One region of the Paenibacillus sp. GM2FR genome, then DNA from elsewhere that is predicted to be linked to it. Evidence: riboswitches for the same ligand, from Rfam matches in the RefSeq annotation. Region 1 holds a riboswitch; the other holds the start of a gene.
What was found. Region 1 has a riboswitch for cobalamin ahead of PAEVO_RS24025 (ribonucleoside-diphosphate reductase subunit alpha). Riboswitches for the same ligand answer to the same signal wherever they lie in the genome.
Positions count from the first base shown of each region.

Region 2: linked by a shared signal. The riboswitch ahead of PAEVO_RS19365 (ABC transporter substrate-binding protein) and the one ahead of PAEVO_RS24025 (ribonucleoside-diphosphate reductase subunit alpha) in region 1 are both predicted to bind cobalamin.

Region 1 covers NZ_MKZM01000009.1:667,799-683,203, forward strand. The annotation lists gene PAEVO_RS24015 (GNAT family N-acetyltransferase) at 106-1,047, shown strand; gene PAEVO_RS24020 (ribonucleotide-diphosphate reductase subunit beta) at 1,163-2,194, opposite strand; gene PAEVO_RS24025 (ribonucleoside-diphosphate reductase subunit alpha) at 3,067-5,400, opposite strand; cobalamin riboswitch at 5,596-5,828, opposite strand; gene PAEVO_RS24030 (MTH1187 family thiamine-binding protein) at 6,190-6,495, shown strand; tRNA gene PAEVO_RS24035 (tRNA-Thr) at 6,604-6,675, shown strand; gene PAEVO_RS24040 (LamG-like jellyroll fold domain-containing protein) at 6,913-8,721, opposite strand; gene PAEVO_RS24045 (N-acetylmuramoyl-L-alanine amidase) at 9,623-10,351, shown strand; gene PAEVO_RS24050 (hypothetical protein) at 10,615-10,947, opposite strand; gene PAEVO_RS24055 (DUF4352 domain-containing protein) at 11,194-11,796, shown strand; gene PAEVO_RS24060 (ABC transporter ATP-binding protein) at 12,027-13,772, shown strand; gene PAEVO_RS24065 (ABC transporter ATP-binding protein) at 13,769-15,405, shown strand, end outside.
Region 2 covers NZ_MKZM01000008.1:4,265,554-4,280,958, forward strand. The annotation lists gene PAEVO_RS19325 (DUF2569 domain-containing protein) at 1-166, opposite strand, end outside; gene PAEVO_RS19330 (M24 family metallopeptidase) at 246-1,334, shown strand; gene PAEVO_RS19335 (L-cystine transporter) at 1,462-2,856, opposite strand; gene cobS (adenosylcobinamide-GDP ribazoletransferase) at 3,070-3,891, opposite strand; gene cobU (bifunctional adenosylcobinamide kinase/adenosylcobinamide-phosphate guanylyltransferase) at 3,888-4,466, opposite strand; gene cobT (nicotinate-nucleotide--dimethylbenzimidazole phosphoribosyltransferase) at 4,463-5,533, opposite strand; gene PAEVO_RS19355 (ABC transporter ATP-binding protein) at 5,600-6,385, opposite strand; gene PAEVO_RS19360 (FecCD family ABC transporter permease) at 6,382-7,428, opposite strand; gene PAEVO_RS19365 (ABC transporter substrate-binding protein) at 7,425-8,429, opposite strand; cobalamin riboswitch at 8,686-8,888, opposite strand; gene PAEVO_RS19370 (histidine phosphatase family protein) at 9,041-9,793, opposite strand; gene cbiB (adenosylcobinamide-phosphate synthase CbiB) at 9,784-10,761, opposite strand; gene PAEVO_RS19380 (adenosylcobinamide amidohydrolase) at 10,758-11,492, opposite strand; gene cobD (threonine-phosphate decarboxylase CobD) at 11,562-12,689, opposite strand; gene lplA (lipoate--protein ligase) at 12,864-13,865, shown strand; gene PAEVO_RS19395 (metal-dependent hydrolase) at 13,956-14,669, opposite strand; gene PAEVO_RS19400 (DMT family transporter) at 14,955-15,405, shown strand, end outside.

The DNA.
Region 1 (15,405 bases):
CCACAGGTCGCTTGCTTGTGGTTGCATAGATCGGCATGTACACCACAGGTGCGCTGTGGTGTTTTTTTGCATTTCTAAATGATTCGAACAAAGGAGAGGTGTACCATGTTCATGCAAGGGAAACAGATTTATGTCAGGTCGGTAGAGGAATCGGATGTAGAGGCACTGCTGAAGCTTGAGCTGGATAACCGGGATTTTTTCCAACGGTTCACGGGCTTAAGAGGAGACGAATTCTACACCAGTGAAGGACAACTCGAACGGATTCGAAAGGCCCGGGAATCCAGCGAGGCGGATCAGGGGTATCTCTATGTGATTGGACTGCGGGACACCGGAGTGTTGATCGGCGAGATTATGCTGACCGAAGTGGTGCGGGGGAATCTGCAGAGCTGCTGGATCGGTTATTTTCTGGACCAAGACCATAACGGAAAGGGCTATATGACCGAGGCGGTTCAATTGGTAGTGAAGTTTGCCTTTCAGGAATTGAAGTTTCACCGGATTGAGGCCGGCGTGATGCCGCACAACCTGGGCTCGATCCAAGTGCTTTTGAAAGCCGGATTCCATAAGGAGGGCATTGCCAGGAAAAACGTAAAGATTAACGGAAAGTGGGAGGACCATCAGACGCTGGCTATTTTGAATGAAGCCGATGAGGAGCAGCCGTCTCCAATTCAGCGGTATAATCCGCCTGTTATCGCCCCGCCGATCGGGCCTTATACCCATGTAACCCAGGTTCCGAGAGGGGCCGGGCTGGTGGTCTTCTCCGGTCAGGTGGGAACCGATAGGGAAGGGAACTTGCCGGAAGATATGAAGCAGCAGGTGGAGAATACCTTGGCGAACATTGAGAGGTTATTGGCTGCGGAAGCGATGTCGGCGGATCATATCGTCAAAATCAACATTTGGGCGGCTCAGGAGGTCGACTGGGATCACTTCCACCAGGTATGGGAGAAATTCCACGGGGGGAAGGCGCCGGCCATGACGATGGCCTACGTGCCGGCACTGGCGATGCCGTCCATTCAGGTAGAGATCGAGGTATGGGCAGCCAAGGGGTAGCACTTATAAACCGTAAGTAAGAGAAATGGACTGTGGCCGATCATATGTAGTAATAAAAAAACCTCCGTGGATTCCTGTTAAGGGATCACGGAGGTTTGTGTTTATGGAGAGGAGCTTATAGATCGTCAAAACCGTTGTCGTCGCCAACTTTGCCGTAGTTACGGGATTTAGCTTCGAAGAAGTCGGTCTTCGTTGCGTTGAGGGCTTCATCGGAGAAAGGCTTGATCCACGGCATGCAGTTAACGTCCACGCCTTCGTAGGCTTTTTCCAGACCCATCATGGTGATGCGACGGTTTGCGATGTACTTGATGTAATCGCCCAATTCGTTCAGATCGATGCCGCGCACATTGCTGAGCGTGTAGTGGGCCCAGTTGGTTTCGAGCTCGACGGCACGGTCGATGGTGCGGTACAGGTAGTCGATGTTCTCTTTGGAGTTCAGCTCAGGGAAATCCTTGAGCAGCTGCTTGAACACTTCGGCGAAGAAGTAGCAGTGCTGGTTCTCATCACGCTGAATATAGGAGATCATCTGGCTGGTTGCCATCATCTTCTGGTCACGAGCCAAGTTGTAGAAGAAGGCAAACGTGCTGTAGAAGAAGATGCCTTCCAGGATCAGGTCCGCTACCATCGCTTCGAAGAAGGATTGCGGCGACGGATTGTCGCGGAAGTTCTGGTAAATGTTCGAGATGAACTGGTTGCGCTCCAGAAGTACCGGATCATGCTTCCAGTATTCAAAGATTTCCTTCTGCTCTTGCTCCGACACGATGGAGGAAAGAACATAGGAATAGGATTGGTTGTGAACCACCTCTTGCTGACCGATGATGGCTGAGATGGCTTCGAGCGACGAATCGGTGAAATAACGCTTCACGTCGCTTACAAACATCGTCTGCATGGAATCCAGAACAGCGAGCAGGGAGATGTTGATCTTGAAGGTGCGCTGCTCTTCAGGGTCCAGGCGGGGGAATTGCTGCGCATCCTTGGACATCGGAATCTCGTCTGCGATCCAGTGGTTCAGCAGCAGGACCTTATACAGCTTATACATATGAGGCATCCGAATGTCGTTCCAGTTCAAGATCCCGGAGCATTCACCTTCAATGACGCGAGTGGAGCGGTTGGGTGCTTCGGTGTTAAATATCTTTTGCATTTGCATGCCGATTTTCTCTCCTTGTATATCATGATAGGGCGGCGAATAGGCAAAGCTGAGGGACAATTCCCAGCATATTCACGGGACGGGTATCCATCTCCAGCCGCTTGTTGTCCGCCCTTTGCCTGAATGTATTTTTAAGGTTGCAAAGGACTCCCAAATGCGGACGTAAACTCTTCCGATTGGATACCCTTACCCTTGTAGTCTTCTATTTAGAAAGCTTATACACTCCTGCTATGCGGGGAACACCCGCATGCAGCCGTTTGATGCTTGTTTGCACCGCATGAGAAGCGATTCCCGAAGGGAGAGCGATCCACGCAGGCAGTAACTCAACAAAACGCACGAAGTAGCTCAGTAGTCCCGCACCGCATGAGAAGCGATTCTCAAGGGGAGAGCGATCCCAGCAGACAGCAGCTCAACCAAACGCATGAAGTAACACATGGTCCCTGCACCGCATGAGAAGCGATTCCCAAGGGGAGAGCGATCCCAGCAGACAGCAGCTCAACAAAACGCACGAAGTAACACATGGTCCCTGCACCGCATGAGAAGCGATTCCCAAGGGGAGAGCGATCCCAGCAGGCAGAAGCTCAACCAAACGCACGAAGTAACACATGGTCCCTGCACCGCATGAGAAGCGATTCCCAAGGGGAGAGCGATCCCAGCAGACAGCAGCTCAATTAAACGCACGAAGTAACTCATTAGCCTCCGCACTACATTCCAGCGTTCCCGAAGGGAGAAAGCGCTCCTAGCCACCAGAATAACGTAGAAGCGCCTCATTCACACCATGCACACCTTGCGGGTGTCCAGAGGGCAGAGCCCTTGGGGCCCTCCCTTGGAAGGGAGGGTTTGGGTGGGTTCGAAATTAGGTCTATCGACAGTTAGCTAGCACAGCTTTCGCACTCTTCAATCGTCAGCGCACGGCTGCGTACATAGTACGTGGACTTGATGCCGGCTTTCCAGGCATGCAGGTGCAGCTCCAGGAATTCCGAAGCCCGGATATCAGGGCGGACATACAGGTTAAAGCTTTGCGCCTGGTCAACGTGACGCTGACGGGCGGCAGCCATTTTGATGGACCAATGCTGGTCGATCAAGAAAGCCGTTTTATAGTACCAGATCGTTTTTTCGGACAGATCCGGAGCCGGGTTAGCCACTTTATAGGTGGTTTTTTCTTCATAAGACAGAAGTTCGTACAACGGATCGATGCTCGCCGTGGAACCCGCGATGATCGAAGTGGAGCCGTTCGGCGCAATGGCAAACAGCCATGCGTTTCGGACACCGTTCGCTTGTACTTCTTGCTGCAATTCGCGCCATTGTTCGGTGGTTACGAATTTACCTTCATGCTCGCCGTCGGTGTAACCGCGGAACGTGAAGTACTCGCCGCTCTCCCAGTCGGAGCCTTTGAACTTCGGATAGTGGCCTTTTTCCTTGGCCAGCTCCATGCTGGATTTGACGAGCAGGTAGTTGATGTGCTCATACAGGTTGTCATTATAGGCAACGGCTTCGTCGGATTCCCAGCGGATGCCTTCCAGCGCCAGCAAGTGGTGCAGACCAAAGGTACCGAGACCGACCGCACGATATTGGCTGTTGGTGTATTGAGCTTGCAGAACTTCAATATTGTTAATGTCGATGACGTTATCCAGCATGCGAACCTGGATCGGAACGAGACGCTCCAGCACACCGGCAGGTACAGCACGAGCCAAATGGATGGAGTTCAGGTTGCAGACAACGAAATCGCCAGGGATTTTGGAAATCACGATCCGGGTTTGGCCGTCTTTCGTAACCAGCTCCTCTTGCTCAACGACCGTCGGAGATTGGTTCTGCATGATCTCGGTGCACAGGTTGGAAGAGTAGATCATGCCATGCGCAGAGTTCGGGTTCGCACGGTTGACCGTGTCGCGGTAGAACATGTACGGCGTGCCCGTCTCAAGCTGGGATTTCATGATGCGCTTCATAATGTCGATGGCTTGTACCGTAATGCGCGGCAGCAGCGGGTTCGCCACGGCTTCAGCATACTTTTGACGGAATTCGCCTTCGCCTTGACCTTGATCATAGAAGTCTTCCAAGCCCAGCGGACGGCCGCTCTCGTCTTTCCAGCCCATGATTTTCTTCACTTCATGCGGACAGAACAGGCTCCACTCTTCACGTGCTTCTACAGCCTCCATGAACAGGTCAGGTAGACATACACCGTGGAACACGTCATGTGCTCTCATGCGCTCGTCACCGTTGTTCAACTTCAGATCGAGGAAGGACAGGATGTCTTTGTGGAACACATCCAGGTAAACGGCGATTGCGCCTTTACGAGTTCCCAATTGGTCAACGCTAACAGCGGTGTTGTTCAACTGGCGAATCCAAGGGATAACGCCGGAGCTGGTGTTCTTGTGACCGCGGATGTCAGAGCCGCGTGCACGGACTTTACCGAGGTAGACCCCGATGCCGCCGCCCATTTTGCTGAGACGAGCGATATCCGTGTTGGAATCGAAGATTCCTTCCAGGGAGTCGTCCACGGTATCGATGAAGCAGCTGGAAAGCTGGCCGGCTACTTTTTTGCCTGCATTAGACATGGTCGGCGTAGCAGCCGTCATGTACAGGTTGCTCATGGCCCAGTAGGCTTCTTTGACAAGGTCAAGACGCTTGTCGGCAGGCTCGTTGTGCATGAGGAACATCGCGATGACCATATAGCGTTCTTGCGGAAGTTCCATGACGCGACCGTCAAAGTCGTTTGCCAGGTAACGCTCAGCCAGCGTCAACAGACCGATGTAATCAAACAGCAGATCGCGGCTTGGATCGATGTATTCGCCGAGCTCTTCGATTTGTTCTTTGGTGTAGCTGGTCAGAAGATCCTCGCGATAGATGCCTTTCTGTACAAGCTCCGTAATGAGCGGGTAGAAGGCACCGTACGGTTCCTCCGGATAGGCTTTGTATCGGCGGTTGGTGGCCGCTTTTTTATATAAAGAGGTCAGAAACGAACGCGCAGCTGCAAACTTCCAATTCGGCTCTTCCTTGGTTACAAGCTCAAGGGCGGACATCGTGAAGGCACTGCTGATTTCTTCGCCGGTAACTTGCTCACCGCGCAATTTGGCATTGACGCCGCGAAGCAGACGCTCCTTATCGAGCATGTCCAATCCTTTTAGAGTCCGGTCGGCATAGACGGAGAGACGAATTTCATCAAAGGCGAGCTGACGGTTGTTCGGTTTAACTACGAGCTGGGGCATGAATAAATTCCTCGCTTTCTTCGGGGGAAATATGAAAAAGGACATCAAAAAAACATTTTCTAAAACCCGCGGGCAGGCTTGAAAATGTCCGTGCGCTGTGTTTCGAAAATGACGTTTGCCATAAGCCCGTGAACGGGCAAGATGTTATGTACAGACGCAAGTTTAACGAACACTTACCTAAAACCCCGTAGGTTGGTGTCTATCTGTATATAGGCAGGTCTCCTGACTTGGGCTTCTTCCCTCGACATTGCCTTCCCCGGGACCTTGCTCCGGTTCCTCGGTGGCATATGTCGTATGCGGATGGCAGATGTTCATAAACAGCCTAAGAGCCCTTACAGTGGCGGGACCGTGATGGATTTACACCATGCTTCCCTATTAAGCCGGACTGCCTTATAGGTTGATCCGGCACCTACATACACTATATTTGGTTGTTGTTAATCTAATTTAACCCAATATATTGTGTTTGTAAACCATATTCTTAAAATTGAACGCAAAAAGAATTATAGCAAACGAGCGGTCATTGTGCCAGTTAAGAAACTGCCAAAAGGCCATAACATTTCCTGAATTGTGACCAAATGCGACCTTTTCTGCGCTGATACCACGTATATTATCGTTTTGACAAAATAAGATGTATTCGTATGGACGAGACAAGGAAGGAACACCATATCTTGTGTGGAGCTAAAGACGGACGGACTTTGATATGAAGGGCTAGAATTGATATGATAACTGTATCCGGAAGTTTAAAGCATTCCATAACAGATGAGATGGGAACGAGGGAGGTTTTAAAAGATGGCTATAGCGGAGGTAACGGTGATTCCGATCGGAACCGCAACAACGAGTTTAAGCTCTTATGTTGCCGAGATGCAGCGTATATTGAAACAGCAGGATGGAATATCCTATGAGCTGACTTCGATGAGTACCATCATCGAGGGAGAGCTCAGCATGATCTGGCGGGCGATTGAGGCTTTGCATGAAGCACCTTTTCTGTCCGGTGCCCAGCGCGTATCGACTTCCGTGAAGATCGACGACCGCAGGGACCAAGTTTCCTCGAGCAAACAGAAGATCCAGTCCGTGCAGGAGAAGTTAGGCGGGTAATGCCGCCATTTTCGGAGGATATTTCCGTAAGAATAGGGCTTGCATTTTGTTGCTGAAGTATTATAATAATTTTTGTTGTTTCGTGAGGAATAACATCGAACCACATTTGCTGGTGTAGCTCAGGGGTAGAGCAACGCACTCGTAATGCGTAGGTCGGGGGTTCAATTCCCTTCACCAGCATCTTCATAAACATAAGTACAGCGCGGCTTCCCGTTTTTTCGGGGCCGCGCTGTTTTTGTGATCATTGTTAAAGATAGTTTTAAATTCGCCTCCAAGAATGAATTTCCCGTAGCTTTTATATATTGATCAACCTTAGCAGTAGCAACTCAAATATCTCTGGCAGAAAAACTCAGAATAAAAGCGAGCAGGAGCACTGCAAGCGCCGGGAATCATCCCGGCGCTTGCGCATGCGTCTAGCTAGGGTAAGAAATCTTTTTTCTCCAGTGCATGGTCGACGATACGAATTTCGCTGATCCATCCGTTAAATACGCCGTCCAGCTTATTGGCATACTGGCTCGCGCCGATAATCCACGGTTTGCCGATCGTGGCAATGCCCCGCGGCTTCGTGTCGGGATTGCGCAGTACTTCCACGCCGTCGATATACATCTTCGTTGATTGCCCCTCGTTGACCAGCGCGATATGGTGCCAGCTGTCGTCCATTTCCCAGGACCAACTCGTTTGCTCGCTTCCATAATTGAGCGGGAAGGACGCCCATTGAATTTCACGCAAGCTTGAGACAGCCAACGTTGCTAGCGGAGCCTCGGCGTCGCCTTCTTTCTTGCCAACGTCCTGTCCGGTGCCGTACCGGCCCAGAATGCCCATCCAGGAATGCTTGTCGGCGTCAAAATCAGGCCCGATCTTCACGACCGCTTCAATCGTATATCCGTTCGGGAATGTCAATGCATTGATAGGTGCTTGATCGGACGTTTGCAAATACGAGCCTTTCTCTTCCGATTTGTTGTTGAAGAAGCGAATGCCCGAATTGCTTTGCGGATTTTGCGCATTTCCTTTGTACCAGACCAAATCGCCTGGCTTGGCGTCGCCTTCGTCGATACGGTACAAATCGTTGCCTTTTCCGGAAAGATCTTTGACCGCTGCTCCCTTGCCTGCCACAGCTTGTCCTTCAGCGGCCGAACGGTTGTCCATTTGCCAGTAAGCGACTGTACCTTCTACTTTCGGTACTTCTTTATTGACAGAAATGTTGGGCTGAAATCCGGAGAACCGTTCTTCAAAATCCATCGCGACTGTAAAATCGTTAAAATCGTCTACTAATCTCTCCTCATCGAACGGGGTTCTTTGTTTCTCCGGCATTCCCATAACCCATGGGGAGAAGGAGGATGTATGAATGCGGTTTTTCTCCATATCGAATTCAAATGTTCGTAACATTCCGTTGCCGCCATGGAAGGCGCTCTGATAATCAACGACCATCATAACGACGTCGTGACCTTTGTTATTTTTCTTGATCGTGTGAGCATAACCATGATGATGACCGTTTACGGTGAGGAAGATTTGATCGTTCTTCGCGATCAGCTTGTCCCATAGAAATTGCCCGTGATCTGTCATGACGGCTGATTTTTTGTCGTTGGAAATGTTCAGCAGTTGGTGGGTGAACACCATGACCGGGTACGTTGGATGTTTGTCGATTGCTTTTTGAGCCCACTTCAACGTCTCTTCGGACGCTCTCCAATCCAGGAAGAGTGCCATGTACTTTTTCCCGGCCCCATCAAAAATATAGTAGGAATTAAATCCGTTCTCAGAATGGCCGGTAAAACCCGGAATGTTCTTCATCCGGTCTGTCGAAAAATAGTTCAAAAACGGTTCCTTGGCCAAATCCCGCTCGTTGTCGTATTGCTGCGAGTTGAGCACGTCATGGTTTCCTGCCAAAAAACCGTACGAAAGCTTGGCTTTATCAAGTACTTTCATCGCTTCGTCGGCGTTGCGCCATTCGTAATCTTCATCAGCACGATCGACCAAATCTCCTAAATGTGCGGTGAAAACAATATTTTGTTTTTGCGCGTTCTTTGCAATCCAATTCGTTTGCGACAGCCAAAGCTCGTTTTTGTAGCGCGCATACTTTTGCGTATCCGGCAGTATGGCCATCTTGAAGCTATTGTCGATATCTGGGGAAGCGGCCGGACTTGCGGACGCTTCGAAACCGGACAGCAGTGCCGCAATCATCGTGACCGGCAACAGCAGCGCGAGTATTTTCTTGAATTTCTTCTTCATTTTGTCATATCCCTTCATCGATGTAATGGGTTGCGATAGGGACATTGTACGGAATGTGTGTTACCGGGATGTTAGGAGAGAAACCACTTTGTGTAAAGTGTGAATCATGGTCTGTGCTGATTAAATTTTCATTGGCAGTCAGCTGTCTGTCGCTTCCAGTGCGGACCCATCGGCAGTATATCGATCTCGGGAAACGGCGAGGACCTGGACAAACCGCCATATAAAAGATGCTCAAAGAACTAAAACTAGAATTCCAGCCACGAATAAAATGGATCCCAGAATCAGCAGAGGAAGTCCACTGGATTTGATATATTGAATGTAGTCCGAACCTGGTTCAGACTCGTACTTTATTCTCCAGATTCTATATAAGGAACCCCATGTGGGTTTGCGTATTCGCAATAAACCACGTATAAGAAACACGACAGCAAACACGATAAGTACAAAACCAGACATATAATCCGCCCCTCACCAAAGGCTCAATGAAAATAAAATGGTATTCATCCCAATTCATTCGGATTGCCATTTCTTCGGAATATCTGAATATGAATAGACCAAGCCAGATATGAATGGCACCGACGAACATGGTAAACCGTAGAATCAATCCCTTACACGACAATACGCAAATTTCAATTTCGGGGTTCCATTAAATGTAAAACAAGAGGCTTGTGCCTATGCTCAAAAGGTGACTTGAAACTGTATCTAGGCCCTTCAATATAGGCTCAAGCAAACACCGAATGCACCAGAGTGGAGTATCTTATATATTATACTCGTCCTTGCAGTAGGACTTACAGTTGCTTGCCTAATATAAGCGTGGAAGCATTAGTGGAAGAAATTGCTGCAGTTGCCTTCGCTGTAATGGATCACCGGGCTATTCAACAACCTACAAAGGCGGTGAATGATCGTGAAAAAGGTTTGGATTGACGCAGGGCATGGCGGGAAGGATTCCGGAGCAACCGGAAACGGCCTACAGGAGAAGGAAATCGTGTTAGCCGTATCTCTTGCTGTGAAGAAACGATTGGAAGCTGAATATGGCAATGTCCAAGTACTACTCTCCCGGTCTTCAGATGTGTTCCTTGAATTAGCCGAGCGGACTCGTAAGGCAAACGCCGCTGGTGCCGATATCCTAGTTAGCATCCATTGTAACGCGGGTGGCGGTGCCGGGGGCTTTGAGTCATATCGATATACCTCGGCAAACTCTGGTTCGGTAAAATTGCAGAATGTTATTCATACGGAGGTCATGAGTGCCATTAAACCCTTTGGAGTCATCGATCGGGGGGAGAAGGCCGCTAACTTGCATATGGTCCGTGAATCTAAGATGCCTGCTGTCTTAACCGAAAACTTGTTTATCGATGTGGCGGCTGATGCAGCCAAGCTTAAACGGCAGGATGTTATGGATTCTATTGTGCTCGGACATGTGAATGGCATTGGTAAGTATTTGGGGCTTCAGAAGAAAGAGGGGGCTGTTACGGTGGAGGATAAAGTAAATGTCATCGTAAACGGGAAGCAGATCGCGGATGGCAAGCTTGAGCATGGCGTGACCTATGTGCCGCTTCGGGCCATCGGTGAGGCATTAGGTGCCAAGGTGGTCTGGGATAACAAGACCAAGACGGCAACAGTTACAACCGAATAAAATACACCTGATTATTTTGAAATAGGAAGGAACAGTACTCCTCCATGCACATGCAAACCACCATTGGTGGGGGGAGTATATTTTGTGCCCCATCGAACAATTTATGTCCCTTTAATCATAATTTAAGCTCCCATTAATATTCGGAGTTTATGATAAAAGCACCCCTTAAAAAATATATCAGAAGCCCCTCTAACATTTCGGTTAGAGGGGCTTCTTTGGTTATCTTCCCTCGCCTGTGCAAAGGCGGATGTTGGATTGAATATTTAGAGTCCCAGCCATTTCGTGATATAAGCGGATACGGCTAGCTCCTGAAAATCCTGCCAGCTGCGAAATGGGGTATGTTCAACGATAAATGGATTAATCGTGTGTCCTAGTATGAATTCGTCAAACTCTTCATCTGTGCTTCCCTCATAACCTGCAGCTTTCAGCAAGTGACCGATCGAAGAAAACTTGGTATGTCTTTGAATAAATGATTCCGAGAACAGTTCTTCCACGGGCACTTCTTGTTTCATGTCCGAGAGCCTTGCGGCATTTTCGCGAATTTCTGATAGCTTCTCTTCATCCAGTCCGTCTAATCCACTGATCCCAGTATTCATTATGCCCACCTCCAAAAAGTTGCACGTCACTCTATTATACATATACGAGTATGCTGAATTATCGGATTCGCTTTTTTTTGAAGCAGGTATTGACTTGCTAGATTTATATAGGAAGAAAAGATGGAAATTCCCTAAAAAATGCTTTAAATCTTGCATAAGACAAAATGTCGAAATATTAAGAAAATAATAGAAAAATCATATATGGTATGATAATGTGGTATATATTACCTACACGGAGGTCAGTAAATGAGAACAAAGTTTGGTTTGATTTTGATGATTTGTGCATTTTTAGTTATTTCGGCATGCGGAAATAATCCTAGTAGCAGCGACTCGGCCAAGCAGAACGAAAGTGCAAATGCAGCTGGGGAGACTGTTAAGGATGAGCCGAGCAAAGAAGCAACAACAGAGCCAGCCAAAGAGGAGCCAAAAGAGGAACCAAAAGAGGTTTCTAACAAACCTGGAGAAAAATTCACCTTAGGTGATTGGGAAGTCGTGCTAGATTCGTTTGAGTTTGATCAAAAAGTAAGCGCAGATATGTTTTCATCAAGTGCTGATGAAGGGAACAAGTTCCTTATTCTAAATTACACGGTCACCAATAATGGTAAAGAGGCAAAGGATTTCACATCCATAATTGGTGGCGTAAGTATGAAAGCCATATTCAAAGAGGAATATGAGTATAACTATACGGTAACCATGATCGATGGGGATCTGGGAACAGGCAGCATCAAGCCTTTGGCTAAGAAATCCGGATTTGTTGTCATAGAAGTACCCGATAGCGTAGCTGATTCTAAAGAAAGCTTGGTAATCAAGCTTGAAGATCAGGACAAGGCACAAATCACATTACGATAACAACGAGAGAATGACCAACGCTATATTCTAGCACAATAAACGAACGCCAGCTCTGCATAGATGCAGAAGTTAGGCGTTCGTTTGCTTTTTTTACTTGCATATTATAATTATTCTTTACCTAGGAATGACTGTGGATTTCATGTAGACTGGTAATGATTTACTGCCGCCACGCCTTGCTAAATGGGGAATGGAGGTCCGTATATACTTGCTTGCATATGGGGGTGGGCACTGTGCCCAAACAAGAAAAGGTTTCAATGTCATGGCTGCTGCGGTATTTGAAACCGGTTAAAGGGCGGCTGATACTGCTACTCGTGATGCTGCTGACGTCGACAGGCTTGCAGCTTCTGAATCCGCAGATTGTCAAACGGTTTATTGACACGGCAGCCGAAGGCGGCGTTATAGCCACGCTGATTCAGCTGGCGGGTTTGTTTCTGGTCGTGGCTGTCTTTAACCAGCTGATTACCGTAGCTGTCAGCTATATGGGGAACGATATTTCATGGCGCGCGACCAACCGGCTTCGCGGCGATCTTTTGAAGCATTGCTTGCGGCTGGATATGCGATTTCATAATGTGAAAACGCCAGGCGAGATGATTGAACGGGTTGACGGCGACGTGACGAATATTTCGAATTTTTTCGCGATGTTCATCGTGCAGGTCATCGGAAGTTTTGTGCTGCTTGCCGGCATACTAGGATTTATGTTCACGGTGAATCTGCCGATTGCGATCGTCATGACGGTGTTTACACTGCTGTCCATTTTGTTCATGGTGTTCATCCGGAATATGGGCGTCAATTCTTCGAAGAATGAACGTGAAGCCAGCGCTTCGCTGTTCGGATTAATTGAGGAACGCATTGCCGGCATTGAGGATGTACAGGCGAACGGCAATGTGCCGTATGTGATGAATCGGTTTCATCGCATGATGCGCAGCGTGTTCCTGAAAGGAAGAAAAGCCTGGATGCTTCGCGTCGTCCCTTGGAATACCACGGTGATTCTGTTTGCCCTTGCGGTTACGGCTGTCCTGTTACTAGGAGTTCGCTATTATTTGATCGGTGAAATTACGCTGGGGACTCTCTTCCTAATCTATCAATATACGCAGATGCTGAATGACCCGATCGAAATGCTTGGTGACCAGGTGCAGGAGTTCCAAAAGGCAAAATCCGGCATGCTGCGTTCCAGAGAGCTGCTGTCCAATAAGAGCGAGATTGTAGACGGAGAACAAGAAGAGCTTCCGGAGGGAGCGCTCGGTTTGGAATTTGAGGGCGTCAACTTCAGTTATAACGAGGATAAACCGGTGCTAAAAGACATCAACTTTGAAGTCAAACCAGGCGAACGCCTGGGCATTATCGGACGTACCGGCAGCGGAAAGTCGAGTCTCAGCCGTATTCTGCTTCGATTGTATAACATCGACAGCGGTGTGATTCGCGTTGGGGGGACGGATATTACGAAGCTGAAGCTGCCTGCGCTTTACCGCCGGGTGGGGATGGTCACGCAGGATGTGCAGCTGTTTGATGGCTCGCTGCGTGACAACCTGACGCTGTTCGATCATGGCGTGTCGGATGCGTTCATTCTGGAAACGACGGAGCGCTTGGGGCTTCGGCAATGGATCGATGCGCAGCCGGAAGGTCTGGATACGCATTTGACCACAGGCGGAGCATCGCTATCCGCGGGGGAAGCGCAGCTATTCGCTTTAACCCGGGTATTTTTGACGCAGCCGAGCCTGGTGATTCTGGATGAACCGTCTTCACGCCTAGACGCCGCAACGGAAGCGATGCTGCAGTTAGCCGTGGATCAGCTGATGAGCCGCTGTACAGGCATCATCATCGCGCACCGGCTGGCTACGCTGGAGCAGGTGGATAAAATTATGGTGCTGGGTGACGGGCGAATGTTGGAATTCGGCGCACGGGAAGCACTTGCACAAGATCCGGCATCTCATTATGCCAGGCTGCTGAGCACGGGCAGAGAGGAGGAACTGGCATGACCATCACGGGTTTTATAGGGCGCCTATTTCGTTTCAAGCCTTCATTATTTTTATTCAACGGTCTGTTGTGGTGCATATTTCATTCCTTGCCGCTATTGATCGGGCTTGGGATGCAGTGGTTTTTTGACCGGGCTACATCGAATTCGACGGATTATGTATGGCTGGCCGTTCCTTTGATCTTCATTGCCGTAGTAAGGGTTGCGCGGGTGGGGACATTCTTTGCGGCCTTTTATCAATGGGTAACGTATATTTACCACATTCAGGCCATTCTGCGCACGAACATGCTGGCTGGGATCATGCGCTGGCCGGGGCGGAATTTGCCGGCTTCTCCAGGGGAGGCGATGAGCCGCTTCCGCGATGACGTGGAAGAAGTTGTGGAATACGTGGAATCCTGGGTGGATTTCTGGGGGCGCCTCGTTTTTGCCCTCGTCTCCGTAGTCATTATGGCGAGCATTAACTGGAAGATTATGCTGGTGGCCGTGCTGCCACTCGTAGTGGTCACACTCCTGAACAATCTGTCCGGCAACCGCGCGCGTCGTTACGGGCTAAAGAACCGGGAAGCTACGGGGCGCATTACCAGCTTTATCGCGGAAACCTTCGGTGCGGTTCAAGCCTTGAAGCTCGGGCAGGCCGAGGATCATGTTCATGAGCGCTTCATGAAGCTGAACGAAGACCGCCGGCAGGCAGCGCTGAAGGATAATCTGTTCAAACAATGGATGCGATCCTTGAATCAGCATGTGCTTAGCATTTGTACGGGCCTAATTCTGCTGATGTGCGCTGCTGAAATGCAGGCCGGGCATTTTACCGTCGGGGATTTCGCTTTGTTTACGTCTTACCTGGCTAATATCGGCTTCAGTATTTCCTTGTTCGGGTATATGGTGTTCCAGCACAAGCGGCTGAAGGTTTCCTTTGACCGGATGCGCTCGCTGTTCCGTCCTGGTGAGGAAGACCGGATTATTGAGGCACGGGAAACGTATCTGAACGAAGAGCCGCCGGAACTGCCCGTTATTCACAGAGAACCGGGGGAGAAGCTGCAGGAGCTGGAAGTCAAGAATTTATCATATCATTACCCGAATTCGGAGAATGGCATATCGGATATTAATTTCCGCTTGGAGCGCGGCAAGTTTCTGGTGGTGACAGGACGAATCGGAGCGGGGAAATCGACGCTTGTCCGGACATTGCTGGGTCTGCTGCCGAAGCAGGAAGGGACGATCCGCTGGAACGGGGAAGAGGTGGATCCGGCAACCTTCCTTATGCCTCCTCGGGCGGCGTATACACCGCAGGTTCCTAGGCTGTTTAGTGATCCCTTGAGAGAGAACATTGTTCAAGGGAAGAAAGAGCGGACGGAGGAAGCTCTGGAACGGGCCATCCGTCTGGCCGTCATGGAGAAGGATATCGAGAATCTGGATCAGGGACTGGAGACGTTGGTCGGTCCGAGGGGCGTTATGCTGTCGGGCGGACAAATCCAGCGGGCGGCTACGGCACGCATGCTGATTACGGGCGCGGATTTATTCGTTTTTGATGATCTGTCCAGCGCGCTGGACGTGGAGACGGAGCAGCTGGTATGGGATGGGTTGTTCAAGGAGCAGGGCGTCACTTGCATCGCGGTATCGCATCGCAGGGCAGCCCTTTC
Region 2 (15,405 bases), on a different contig from region 1:
GGATGAGCGCTTGATTATAACCCGGTGACGTTTTATCCGTAATCAAATTCCACGTCTCGGGTTCGAATACCGGGAATAAAATAGTAACCAGCACATACATAATCGAGATCAACGAGAAATAAAGTGAAATCTGAACGAATACAAGCCATCCGCCAAGTCCCTCCACTTTACTTACGCGATTGAACGCGATACCCTAACATTAATGGTGTGACAACCGTCTTCGGATTAAGAAAGGAATGAACAGGATGAATGAACGAATGCAAAGTTTGCTACAATCCATGAATACACAGGGCTGGGATCATGTCCTGGTAACTGACCCCAAGCATGTTTACTATTTGACCGGATTTGCGAGTGATCCCCATGAACGCTTTTTGGGCCTGCTCCTCTCCTCTGCGAATGATCCGGTGCTGATCGTACCGGCGTTGGATGCAGACGCAGCCGAGGCTGCTTCAACGGTTAAGCATATTGTCACGCATCAGGATACCGATAATCCGTATCTCTTGCTGAAGCAGCAGTTTCAAGGCGCAGCCGGTACGCTGGCGCTAGAGAAGGATCAGCTTACCGTCTCCCGTTATGAGCAGCTGCAGCAGCATGTGAACGCGAACCGGATCGAGGATGTTGGCGCTGTGCTCCGAGATCTCCGAATCCGAAAATCGGCCGATGAAGTGAAGATCATCAAGCATGCAGTAAGACTGGTTGAGGATGTTCTGACACAAGGCCTCGCCCAGATCAAAATCGGCGTCAGTGAGATTGAGGTTGTGGCAGAACTGGAGTACTTAATGAAAAAATTGGGTGCGGATGCTCCATCCTTCGCCACCATGGTATTATCCGGCCCCAACACCGCCTTGCCTCATGGTGTTCCCGGTACGCGCCGGATTGAAGCAGGGGATCTGCTCATGTTCGATTTGGGTGTGTATGCGGGGGGTTATGCGTCGGATATTACCCGTACCTTTGCGGTAGGCGAGCTGAAGCCCGAAGCCGTCAACATTTATGAGACGGTTCTCGCAGCGAACCTGGCCGGCATTCAGGCTGTAAAGCCCGGCGTAACCTATGGATCGATTGACCAAGCCGCTCGCAAAGTGATTGACGACGCAGGATACGGACAAGCTTTTGTACATCGCTTGGGGCACGGGCTTGGCATGGATGTTCACGAATATCCATCCATCCACGGGTTGAACCAGGACATTTTGCAGCCGGGGGCTGTATTCACGATCGAGCCCGGCATTTATCTGCAAGGCGTAGGCGGCGTGCGGATCGAGGACGATGTGATCGTAACCAAGGATGGCGTCGAGGTGTTGACTTCTTTCCCGAAAGAACTGACCATCCTCGGATAATGCAATGTTCAGCATACGAAAAAAGCCCGAATTACCGTTTCACATACGGTATTCGGGCTTTCTCTATGTACTAGAAGAGCCATCCTCCGGCAGAAACAATGCCTTCAAGATGGCTCCCACGGATATGTTATGCCTGAACCATATCCAGTTCAATGTTGTCGTCGTTGTACACGTCTTTATCCACTTCATTCATGACTTTCCCGGTAATCACGCCGGCTGTCATGGAGTCATTCACGTTCAGTGCCGTCCGTCCCATATCGATCAGCGGCTCGACGGAAATTAACAGGCCCGCCAAGGCAACCGGCAGGTTCATCGTGGAGAGCACGATGAGCGATGCGAAGGTAGCTCCGCCTCCGACACCCGCCACACCGAAGGAACTGATCATCACGACCACGATCAGGGTAAGGATGAACGACCACGAGGTCGGGTCCACGCCGGCTGTCGGCGCAATCATGACGGCCAGCATGGCAGGATAAATGCCTGCGCAGCCGTTCTGCCCAATCGTGGCGCCAAACGATGCCGATAGGTTCGCGATGCCTTCCGAGACGCCCAGCTTTTTGTTCTGGGTCTGCACGTTAAGCGGGATCGTGGCCGCGCTGGAACGCGACGTAAAGGCAAAGGTCAGCGTCGGGAACACCTTTTTGACGTATTTGAACGGGTTGAACCCGAATATCGCCAGCAGCACCAGATGGATAATGAACATCGCGATCAAAGCCACGTACGAAGCAAGGACGAAATCGATCAGATTTATGATCACCGCAAGATCGGTCGTGGCGATCGTTTTGGCCATGAGTGCCAGAATCCCGTAAGGCGTCAGACGAAGCACCAGCGTCACAATGCGCATAACCACGCCGTAGACCGCAGAGATCATGTTGCGGAACGTTTCCGCCTGCTCCTTGTTTTTTCGGTCCAACCCGAGAACGGCGATCCCGATGAAGGCCGAGAAAATGACGACCGCAATCGTCGAAGTTCTTCGTGCCCCCGTCATATCGGCAAACGGATTGCTCGGAATGAAATCCAGGATCTGCTGGGGCAGCGTACGGCCCTCAACATCCCCGAGCCGCTCTTGCAGCAGGGCACCCTGCTGCTCCTCCGCAGCACCGCCCTGGATATTCACCGCGGACAAATCGAAGGCCAGCGCGGTCGTAATCCCGACAGCAGCGGCTACGGCTGTCGTCAGAAGCAGCACCGTAATGATAAGCCCGCTCATTTTGCCCAGATTCTTTCCGCCCTTCAGCTTCATGATGGCCGATATGATCGACACCATGATAAGCGGAATGACCATCATTTGCAGAAGTCTAACGTAACCGTATCCTATCAGATTAAACCAATCGGTGGATTTCACCACCACATCGGAGGTCGAAGTATAGATGAGCTGCAGTGCCACTCCGAACAACACACCCAATCCAAGTCCGGCAAACACGCGTTTGGTAAACGAGTAATGCTTTCTCTGCATCCAGTACAAAATACCGACCAGCAGAATCAGAACAAGGACATTGATGATAACCCAAAGCGTTTCCATCCTAATGATTCCTCCCATTCTTTAAATAAGGATATATGTGCTCCATCCTCATGTCATAAGTGCGCTAGTATGTATTCATATCCATTACAGCCCACTCTAAACATATCATTACCCGATTGAGAAAATTCCTGTCAAAAATCGTTAGTTTCCCATCGATGCGGATTATGTCGACTATGTTGATCGGATTACCACTGATATCACTCTACTATCATATCATGTAAACTTCAAAAGGAGAACCACAAATATTAACACAATCGTCTCAATCAGTTCATTAAGCGCTCCGTAAGTATCTCCCGTCAGTCCTCCAAGTCTTCGGCTCATCCGTTCTGCCGTTAAACTTCCAGCCGCCCAGGCGATGATGGGTATGACAAGGGTTCCTCCGATTTCAATCATCCCCAGATTAGTCTCGCCTGCCGTGATCCATAGCAAACCTACAATAACTAGCGTTAACAGGGCGGCCATTACGCCTGCCATCGATCTCCTTCCGGCGGTCAATCCGTGAAATAGAGCGGCAAGACCCTCGCTCCCCCGTGCCATCGGCCAGCGATACATCGCGTGGACCATAAACCAGCGGCTCCAAACGGGAGCGAGCACCAGCAGCCATGCCTCTTGTTTCCATGCCCCGGCTGACAAATCCCACACAGACACGATCAAGGAAGCTTTCAGAAGGAGCAGCAGCATACACGCCATGACCCCCATCGCACCTACACGGCTATCCTTCATGATTTCCAGCATCTTCTCACGCGAACGATGGCTGAGCAGCGCATCAGCACTATCCATCCAGCCATCGAGGTGCAGCCCTCCCGTCAGCGCTACCCATACAACCAGCAGAATGACAGCAGCAGGAAAAGAAGGCAGCACAAAGCTTAGGCCCAGTCCCAATCCGGCAACGATAATACCGATAACCGCCCCTACCAATGGATAAAAAATGACGCTCCGTTGCTGCACTTCCGGCGTAAAAGGAATTTCCCTCCGCACCGGCAGCCTCGATAGAAATTGAAAAGCGGCCGCAGCCGCTTCGATCATCTTGCTCATATGCGATACTCCCTGCTCTTGATTTCCATCGGAATTCCCGCAGTCACCAAAAACACTTCATCACATGCCTGGGCCAGCCTCTGATTCATAATCCCTGCCCAGTCGCGATATATTCGGCCTAGCGGGTATTCCGGAACAATCCCCGACCCCACTTCATTTGTTACCAGAATGACCATTCCCGGATAACCCTGCACCGCTCTTGCCAGTCTGCCGATTTGAAGTCTCAGCCGTTCTTCCATTGCGGCACTTCCTTCAGGCTCGGCTTGCAACAGCACGTTCGTAAGCCACAGCGTCAGGCAGTCCACTACCACCGCAGGGGCATCAGGTTGGGATTGGCCCAGCGTATCCAGCAGTTCCGGCAGGGCGACAGGCTCCTCGACCGTCTCCCAACCGTAGGCGGAATCATGCCGACGGCCTTGATGAATTCGGATCCGCTCCCTCATCTCATCGTCATAGGCTTGCGCAGTCGCCACGTACGTTCCGGACTCCGAGCGCTTCATGCACAGCTTCTCCGCGAATGAGCTCTTCCCGCTTCTGGCCCCACCCGTTACCAACACGCTTCCACGATGGCTCATATGGACCCTCCGCTGATTCCGGCGCTCTCAAACGTCGCCATCTCATTCATGATTCGGCACGCCGCCTCGACCAGATGCAGGCACAGTACTCCGCCTGTACCCTCGCCAAGACGCATGTCCATTTGCAGCATCGGATGCAGCCCCAGCTCTTTCAACAGAAGAACATGTGCCTGTTCATGCGAAACATGAGAGGCAATCATATAGGGGAGGGCGTCCGGACAGATGCATTTGGCAACCAGCGCCGCCGCACTGGATATGAAGCCGTCAATGATAACGGGACAGCCATGGGCAGCCGCACCCAGAATCAGTCCAGCCAACCCGCCGATTTCATAACCTCCAACTTTGGCGAGCACGTCGAGGGGATCATCGGCATGAGGTCGATTAACTTGTATAGCCTGTTCCACAACTCGAATCTTATGTAGCAGCCGTTCATCGGTTACGCCGGTTCCCCTGCCCACGACTTCAGATGGCTGTTTGCCGGACAGAACGGAGAAGATCGCCGCACTCGGTGTCGTGTTCCCAATGCCCATCTCCCCGGTCACGAACATTTGCGTTCCTTGCGATACCAACTCGGCGGCTACCTCAGCACCGGTTACAATGGACTGCAGTGCCGCTTCCTTTGTCATCGCGGGCCCTTTGGCCATATTGGCGGTTCCTCTGCCGACATTCCGCGACATCAGCTTCTCATGGTTCAGCTCGATCGCAACACCGATGTCCACACAATGCACGTTTGCCCCCGCCTGACGGGCCAGCACATTCACAGCCGCTCCGCCATTCAGGAAGTTCATGACCATCTGGGGCGTTACCTCAGCCGGAAATGCGCTGACTCCTTCTTCACAGACTCCATGATCACCAGCCATGACAACGACGGATTTTTGGGTGAACGACGGCTTCATATTCCTTGTGATCCCCGCTAATTGGATCGCTAGCGACTCCAGCTTGCCCAGACTGCCCGGAGGCTTCGTCAGCGTATCCAAATAAGCGGCTGTTTCGTTCTGCACCTCCACGCTCAGCGGTTTAATGTTTGCCATGATGCGATTTAAACGATTCACGATTGTATCCGTCAATGAAACGACCTCCTCATATCTTGTTCCTAAATCTTACATCCCCAGCGGAACATGCGGCAACATCGGTCAGGACCACGTGCTATTCGCCGTTAACAGCACCTGCGGAGCACCATTCTCGGGATGGGCGACAATCGAGGGCTCCACCCGAAAGATTTGGCGTATATACGCCGCTGTCAAAACTTCCTCCGGCTTGCCAACCCCCGCGATCTTTCCCTGATCAAGCACCAGCAGGTTGTCGCAAAATTGAGCTGCCAGATTCAGATCATGCAGTACGCTGATCACCGTAATCCCGGACGAGTTCCGCCACTCCGCCACCATATCCATGAATTGTAGCTGATAGCGGATATCCAGATAAGTCGTCGGTTCATCCAGCATCAGCAGCGAAGGCTCCTGGACCATTACCTTGCCAAGTGCTACACGCTGGCGTTGACCGCCGCTTAACTCGGTAAGCCGCCGTTCCTCCAGTCCATGCAGATCCAGCTTTCGGATAACGGCCTCAATGAGCGGTGCTGCATCCTTTTCTTCACGGCCAAGCCAGTTCAGGAATGGGAATCTTCCCATCTCCAGCACTTCCCGGACGGTAAAATCGGTAGGATCAAGCCCTTCCTGCTGAAGCACCGCCACGATCCGGGCCAGTGCCTTTCGATTATAGTGTCCAAGCGCCTTCCCCCGAAGCGTCACGATTCCTTTCGTAGGACTCTCCACACCGGATAACAGCTGCATCAAGGTAGACTTACCGCTTCCGTTCGGACCGATGATTCCCCACCATTCCCCTTCGGCAATATGAAGGTCCACGCCTTCAAGAATCGGCACCTTGCCATAGGCTTTGCCAAGTCCTTGAGCTGTAATCATGATAAACCCTCCCTGCGCCGTTTTTTGTTCCGGTATAGCAAATACGCAAAGAATGGAGCGCCTATGAATGCCGTAACCACACCGAGCGGTATTTCCGTTGGTGCCAGCACGGACCGTGCCGCCGTATCGCACCAGACCATGAATATCCCGCCGCCCAGAGCCGACAGTGGAACAATGACGCGATAATCGGAGCCGGTGATCAGCCGGATCATATGCGGTACCACAAGTCCCACGAATCCAATCACGCCGGAGACCGACACGGCTGCGGCGGCAAGCAGGGTAGCCACGATGAGCACGCTGGTCTTCAGCCGATCCACATTCAAGCCCATATGGGCGGCCTGCCGTTCCCCCAGCGACAAAATATTAAGCGCCCGGGACCTGCTCCATAAGTATATAAAACCTGCGATAAAATACGGGAAAAGGATGGCCGTATACGACCATCCACGCATGCTCAGGCTCCCCATCGTCCAGTACAGGATCTGGTTTACCGTATCTTTGGACATGACCGTCAAAAAGGAAACGACGGCGCCCAGAAACGACTGCATCACCACACCGGACAGAATGAGCCCGTGGATCGGCAGTTTTCCTTGATCCCTTGCCAACAGCAGAACAGCCCATAGGGTGCCTGCTCCGGTCATAAACGCTACCAGCGGCAGCGTGTAACCTCCGGCAAAGGAGTATTCCATCCCGAAAAAAATCAGGGATGCTGCGCCAAGCGCAGCACCCGAGGATACACCGAGCGTAAACGGATCCGCCAGCGGATTGCGAAGTACGCCTTGAAAGGCGGCTCCGGCCACCGCCAGGGAGGCTCCAACGAGCATCCCAAGCAGGATCCGCGGCAATCTCACCTTCATGAGGATTTGCTCGGAGGAAGCTTCCCAGCCCGGAACGATGGAATCGCCGATTCCCGGCAGCCGGTGCAGCAGCATCGCCCCAATCTCTCTCACAGGCAGGTGCACGGAGCCGATTCCGAGACTGACAACCAAGGTTAACAGTAATAGGAGTATGCCGGCCGCACCGAATCCTGCAAGTTTTTTACTCATGGATTCATCAGTTCCGGATAAACGGCCTTCGCCACTTCAATCAACCCTTGCGTCACACGGGGACCCGGACGGCTCAGCAGGTTCGCATCCACGGAAATGACCTGATCATTCTTGATGGCATCGATCTGATCCCAGCCGCCTCGCTCCTTAATCAGCTGATCCAATGTTTTCTTGGTTGCTTCATCTACCACATCGTCCGTGTACAAAATGACATCGGGGTTCGCAGCGATAATATTTTCCTCGCTGATTTCGAACCAGCCTTCCGCATCGCCGGCTGCGTTGACGCCGCCAGCTAAGGTGATGATCTCATCCATAAACTCGCCCTTGCCGACAGTCCATCCCGGAGAGAATTCTACGTATACTTTCTTCTTGTCTTCATCCTTCACGGCTTTCACGGCTTCCGTAACGGTAGCCAATTCCTGCTTCATCTGATCCACGACCGCTTTCGCCTCCGCTTGACGGTCGGTAATTTGCCCGATCAGTTCGATGTTCTCCATCACGGCATCAATGGTTTTCGGATCATTGACGAACAGGGTAACGCCAAGCTCACGCAATTTCTCGGCATTCTGGGCATTCATCGAAGCGGCAAATACCACATCGGCATCGGCTGCAATAATAGCCTCTTCATTCACTTGAAACCCGCCCAATTTAGGCTTGGATTTGGCCGCTTCCGGATAATCGTCATTATCGGACACGCCAACGATTTCCTCATCCAGGCCCAAGGCGAACAGTTTTTCCGTCTCGGACGGTGTCAGGGATGCAACTTTGGCCGGAGCTTTCTCAAACGTCATTTCAACCCCGGTTGAATCCTTAACGGTCAGCGGATACGCCGTTTTAAGCTCTTCGCCGGAATTTGCCGGCGCTTCGTTATTCTGCTCTTCCTGCTGTGCAGGCGGCGTTGTATCCTTCGGCGCCGCTTCTTCGCCTCCACAGCCGACCAAGGCCAGGGCCATCAGTATGGCTACCAGAAGTACGGACCATGTTTTGTTCAATGCTTTCATCTCTTGAAATCCCCCTATACATAATTGAGAACCTGGCGCTGCAAGTCTACATTCCTTCAACTGATCCTTACCGGGAGAAAAACATCAATCGTCATACTCCAAAAGAAGCAAAAATCCCTGACTCCTCGTAAACAAGGACTCAGGGATTACGTTTTAACATAAGGACATCTGGATAACCGTTCACAGATAGCGCCTTAAACTTCCGCCCATACAAACTGCATGGGTTCGGCAAACGTAATCCTCTCCTCGAAGGACCGTCATTCATTCGCCGAGGGCAGGTCTCCTGACTTGCAGGCTGTAACGACTTCTCCGCCTTCCCAAGCGCTATGGCTCAGTGGCATATGGAGAAGTCCCTGCTTCACAGTGGCGGGACCGTGCCGGACTTGCACCGGCTTCCCTATTAACCCGGCAGAAAGACAATAACGCCTTCTGTCCGGGACCCTCGCAAATAATATGAATTTATGTATGATAGGCCAAGCATGGTTTCTCTGCCCAAGATTATAGGCGATAAACCCTCCTCTTACAACCGAAAGTTTCGGTCGTTTCAAATGCATCAGGATACGGATTCATCCCGTTATCGCCCATTCCGCACCGATATCATACGATTTCATTTATTCGCTTACCCGTACGCCTTGCCAGCGTTCTCCATCCCATGTCAATTGCAGCTTGAGCTCCTCGCCCGGCGATACCTGCGTCCCCCAGAATTCCGTATGCGGAAGGGTGGCTGCGGCGATCTGCCGGATAACGCCCCCATGGGTGACCACAAGCACATCAAGCCCCGCTCTCTGTGTTCCCAGGCCGTAGCCAGCTGCCTCTGCCTCTGCCTCTGCCTCTGCCTCTGCCTCTGCCTCTGCCTGCACAAGGGTATCCGGATCTTCCTCCACATGCAACAGTTCCTTCAAATCCAAAGACAATCCGGTCAAAAATGCCTGAACCCGGGAACGGAACGCTTCCCAGCTCTCCCCATTCGGCGGCGTAACTTCTGCAGGGTTATCAATCCAGCGCCGATAGGAGGCATCCGACTTCAAATCCTCGTAGGTGTTCCCTTCCCAATCCCCGAAATCAAGCTCGCGCAGGCGCGGATCATACTCGACACCCGGTATAAACCTGCCCAAAGCTTCATCATCAGGAATAGCAGCCATTGTTGAATCCGATAGGATAACATTCAGCGTCTGCCTGCATCGAAGGAGATCACTGCAATAGATCCGGACAAACTGCCCGGTAAAAAACCTTTCCCGCAGCGGGAGAAGCTGCTGTCTGCCTTCCCTCAGAATCCCTTGATCCTCGTGACCGAGATAACGGCGCTCCTCGTTCCACAGCGTGCGGCCATGACGGACCAGATGCAGCGTGATCCTCATATCCATAACCTTCCTCCTGATGCGGCAACAAGTCCGAGCACCACGGTACCCAGTAACGTAAACAAAACCGATACGCCCAGCAGCAAACGGTTGGTCACCCGGATATCCTCCGCTTCAAGCGGGCGATCAGCATCCCCCATGTAAGCCCGGAACGAGATGATACCCTGATAGGAATTCTCGCCTCCCAGACGAATGCCCAGAGCACCGGCAACGGCCGATTCCGGGAAGCCGCTGTTCGGACTGGGGTGCTTTCGCGCATCTCTTCTGACCATCTTGATTGCTTTTTTCCATTGCAGCGAAAACATCGCAGCTACCATGGTCAACAGCCCTGCGGTCAGGCGTGCCGGTATCCAATTGGCCATATCGTCCAGCCTTGCGGATGCCCAGCCGATATGCTGGTATTTCTCGTTTTTATAACCGACCATGGAGTCGAGCGTGTTTACGGCCCGATAGGCCATCGCCAGCGGCGCTCCCCCGATCAGAGCAAAAAACAGCGGAGCGATGACCGCATCCACGATATTCTCCGCAACCGTCTCCACCGTTCCACGCACAATCTCCGGTTCATCCAGATGGCCGGTGTCTCTCCCGACAACCATGCTGAGCGCGCGCCGGGCCTCCGCGATATGGCCGGAGCGAAGATGGCCGTAGACCTCCAATCCTGCCTCTCGCAGCCCCTTGATGGCAATCGTAGTCGCAATAAGCACGATCTCCACCCCCCACGCAAGCCAAGGATGAATCGCCGCGCACAGCTCCAGCAGCAGCCACGCCAGCACGAAGGAGCCGCCGGCCACGATCACCGGCAGCAGTATCCCCGCCCGCTTCAGGCTCTGAGCGGAAGTCGCCCAATGGCGAATCCAGCCTTCAACCCGGCGGATGGCTTTCCCCATGCCAATGACGGGATGGGGGAGCCATCTCGGATCTCCGATCAGCAGGTCCAACACGACCGCAGCCCAAATGACCCACACGACGGTCATATCCGGTCCTCTCTTTCGGCGACAATGCTTTCCGTAACACTCTCGTAGACAAGGCGGCCGATCATGCCGCCCAGATCGGTTGCGGTTCCGGCATAATGGTGATTTACGCCATAGGCTGTATTGCCGCTGACCCCAAGGACCATGGCGTCCGTTGTCGTCCCGGTCGCGACGGCTCCGGTTTCATGATCCTTCACGCCCAGGTCATGCAGCGCGGCGGCCTTCGCTTCCGTCGCGGTCAACACGGCGTTCAGCATGCATGCCGGCGTCATCATCCCGTCGATCAGCAGCATAATATTAATCGTGCCCGGCTGGTAAGCCGCAAAGGTCGTCCGGCTCGACCCGGCACGGGCTGCATTGCCCACGCCGGCGGTGGTGCAGCAAAGGATGGAAACTTGTTCACTCCGCTCTTCCCGGATGGAGGCATATTTCAGTTTTACCGCCGTCATCAATCCAGCTGTGGATTCAGCCGGATAACCGTGAGCACCCATAAAGTTAAACATATCGTTCACGGGGTCGCTGCAATCATAATGCCGGTCCACATAACGGTTCACGATATGATCCAAACGTACGAATCCGCCGCCATATATAGCGCTGCTAATAAACGCAGCCGGCTCCGGAAGCGATATGCGGATATGCGGCTGTTCCTGCTCCGATTCGAGGGACACCACCGCTCCTTGCCACGCATTCGAACGATATAAGCGATTCTTGCCTTTCAGAAAAGGTACGGCCATGCTTCTCTCTCCCTGCTCTCTATGATCTAAATCCGCCTGATCCCAAACTCTTTTTTGCCGCTTGATACCCTAGGTTGCTTCTTCTTCAGAGGAAATCCCAAAAACCTCCGCCATAATGGCAAGCAGCCTGTCGTTATCTTCGACATGTTTAACGGCCAGCCGGATATGACGCTCACCGAGGCCCGGGTACATGGCGCAGCTGCGGACAAGCACGCCGCGTCTCCCCATCTCCGACTGAAACATCTCGGCATTCCAGGGCCGCGGAAGCTCCATGAGTAGAAAATTGGCCTCCCCCGGCGTAACGTCAAGCCCCAGTGCTCGTACACCCCGTATGAGCTTCTCGCGCTCTGCGCGAATCAAATGCAGCGTATTCTGCTCGTAGTCCCTGCCGCTGCCAAGACATGCCTCTCCTGCAAGCAGCGCCAGTCCATTGACGCTCCATGTCACCTGCTTGCCTGCCATCTTGCGTATCACATCGGGATGCGCGGCCGTATACCCGAGCCGCAAACCCGGAATCGCATAAAACTTGGTCATCGATCGGACAATCACGGTTCGAGGATAGTGATGAAGCTCTGGCATCAGGGTCTGTCTGTCTTCAAGCGGAATAAAGTCGATAAAGGCTTCATCCAGCACCAGCCAGGTCCCTTCTTGCTCTGCGCATGCCGCTATTTCACGGATATCCTCAAGGCTGTACTGAACCCCGTTCGGATTGTTGGGCTGTCCCAAAAACACGAGATCCGTGCGAGCCAACAGCTCCATCACATCCGCCTTGTCTGCACGCCAGTCCCTCTCCGGATGTCCGCACACGGAGCGGATGTCCGAGCCAAATTTTAAGGACAACTCCCGGTATTCGGAAAAACACGGGTCAACCACGCCCACAGTCCTTGGCGTAAGGCCCATTAACAACAGCGCCATACACTCGGCCGCCCCGTTGCCGACTAAGATTCGCCGGGGATCGGTGCCTAACTCCGCTGCGAGCAGCTCCTTAAACTTGCGGTGTCCCGGATCCGGATAACGAATGACTGCACTCATTCCCTCTTGTATGGCCGTAATTACCCCTTGCGGCGGTCCGAGCGGGTTAATATTGGCGCTGTAATCCAGGAAAGCCGAGGCTTGCCTTCCGAATGCGGCAGCCGCCGTCTCCACGTCCCCTCCGTGGCCGTACACCTCGATCAAGGGTTGTTTTTTGTCGTTCATAAGGGCTCCTCCTGTTCCATGCCTTGGCTCTTGCAAGCCCTGCCGTTATGTAATGCCATCATTATGTCGCTACCGTCCCTGACTCGTCAACATGGAATGCTTTGTCTCTGTCTTAAAATTGGTTTACAATAGTCTGGAAGCACCACATTTTGAATTGTGACGACGGAGGATACTATGCTATTTATCGATAATCAGGGGATCCATGATCCATCCATTAACCTAGCGATTGAAGAATATGCCTTGAAGCACTTGTCCATGGACGAGAGCTACCTTCTCTTTTATATCAACAAGCCTTCCATTATTATCGGAAAGCATCAGAATACGATCGAAGAGATCAACCAGGAATACGTTCGTGACAACAACATTCAGGTTGTACGCCGGTTGTCCGGGGGCGGGGCTGTTTACCATGATCTCGGCAACCTGAATTTCAGCTTCATTACGAAGGATGACGGACAGTCCTTCCACAACTTCCTGAAGTTCACGCAGCCGGTCATCAACTTCCTGCAAAAGATGGGCGTACCCGCCGAGCTCAGCGGCCGGAATGACCTGCAGGTCGGCGAGAAGAAAATTTCGGGGAACGCGCAGTTCTCGACGCGGGGACGCATGTTCAGCCACGGCACACTCATGTTTGACCTGAACCTGGATGATGTACAAGCATCGCTGAATGCCAATCCGGAAAAATTCAAATCCAAGAGCACCAAATCCGTCCGCAGCCGCGTGGCGAACATTAAGGAGCTGCTTGGTACGGATATGACGATTGAACAGTTCCGCGCGGAGCTGCTTCGCTCGATTTTCGGTATGGAGCCTGATCAAGTACCCCAATATGTCCTTCAAGAGAAGGACTGGGAGATCATCAACCAGATTTCGAAAGAACGCTACCAGAATTGGGATTGGAACTATGGACTATCCCCTGAAAGCAATGTGAAGCATGCCAAGAAGTTCCCGGTGGGCATTATCGATATCCGTATGGACATCCGTGAAGGGCATATCGGAGAGATCAAGATTTACGGCGACTTCTTCGGCGTCGGCGATGTGGCGGATATTGAAAACCTGCTGCGCGGCAAACGGTATGAAGAAACCGCGGTGCGCACGGCGCTATCCGGCATCGACGTCAAGCATTACTTCGGCAACCTGGAGTTCGACGATCTAATCGGCCTCATCTTTCTTGAGGAATAGATCCGGCTGAAATCTAAATAAGCCTCCCGCCCCGTGTGCAATTTGCATAAGGGTGGGAGGCTCTTTCATTTCAAACAGGAATACCTCGGATCAAGAGGAGGCCATAAACACATACCAAACAAGGACCAGCGTCAACACAATGCATGCATTCTCTACCGTGCGTCCCCATTTGCTTCCGGTGCTCATGATTTTCAGTTTAATTCTCCATTTGAATGGAGGAAGCGGACGAATTCCGCGGTTGGTCAGTGCATCTGCGAGCAAATGAATCGAGTAGGATAAACCGCCGGCAAACCACAGACTTTCCCCGTCGATCTTGCCCTGCGATGCAAAATACAGCAGACCCGTCCATCCGGCTGCGGCATAGACGGTATGGGTTAACCCCCGGTGGGTTACCAAGGAGCCTGCAATGAGCACGCTGCCTGCGATCGTGTTCCATGGGCTGAAGTCCTGCCCGAAGGATATCAGTCCGAGACCGATCAGGAACATGACAATATGGCGCAGGGTCCGGCTTGGCAGGTACGAAACAACCCCGATCAGCCCGGCCAGGGCGATGTTCCATGGGGCATACTCCTTGCCGTAGAAGACAACGAAGATGGCTGCGCCAATCATCGCCAGCTGAAGGATTCGCAGCAGCCCGGAAGGAATGGCTTTGCGAACCAGCAGGGAGTTGGGCTCGTCGATGTCGGGAAGCAGTGCGCTAACCAAAGCCACTGCGGCAGCCGGCAATGTGACAGGCACTCCGCTCATGCCCATGACGGATAACGTGACCCCTGTGCTAATAATCAAATGAGCTCTGCCCATCATGATGACAATCTTCCTTTCTAAGCTCAATGCTGACTATGGGATCGATGGATCGTTGCCGTCTTCACGTCCGATAGCCCAGGGTTATGAGAATATACGTTCGGTTCAATAGTATAGCAAAATCATCCTCTTTTTGTCTACCCCTTCCACTTGGGTTAGGCTTAAAAATGGTTGTCCGATTCTCTGATATGGGATACAATTTGATCACTTGCCCAAGGTTGCGACCAGGGACGAATGCACGGGAATCTCATCAGGAGTTTCACATCTTCAAGAAAGGATGACTACCGAGTGAATCGCTCACGAATTGCCGATCTCAGCCTGCTTCTGGTGGCTATGATGTGGGGATCTACGTTCCTCATCGTTCAGCATGCGGTCCGCGTGCTCCCGCCGATGGCTTTCAATTCCGTCCGCTTTTTGGGAGCGGCCCTGCTCCTTGCATTGATCATCACCCTCTTTTACCGGAGCCAGTGGAAGCTAATATCCGGCAAAATGCTGCTGCATGCTTGCCTGCTGGGTCTTTTTTTATTTATAGGATACGCCTTTCAAACCGCGGGCCTTCTGTACACAACCACGTCCAATACAGGCTTTATTACCGGCTTGTCCGTCGTGCTGGTCCCTTTCATATCCTATGCCCTGTTAAAGCACTCCATCTCCAGATTCACCTGGATCAGTGCCTTGCTTGCGGCAGCGGGTCTGTATCTGCTTACCTTCACGGGTTCCGGCATGAGCTTGAATAAGG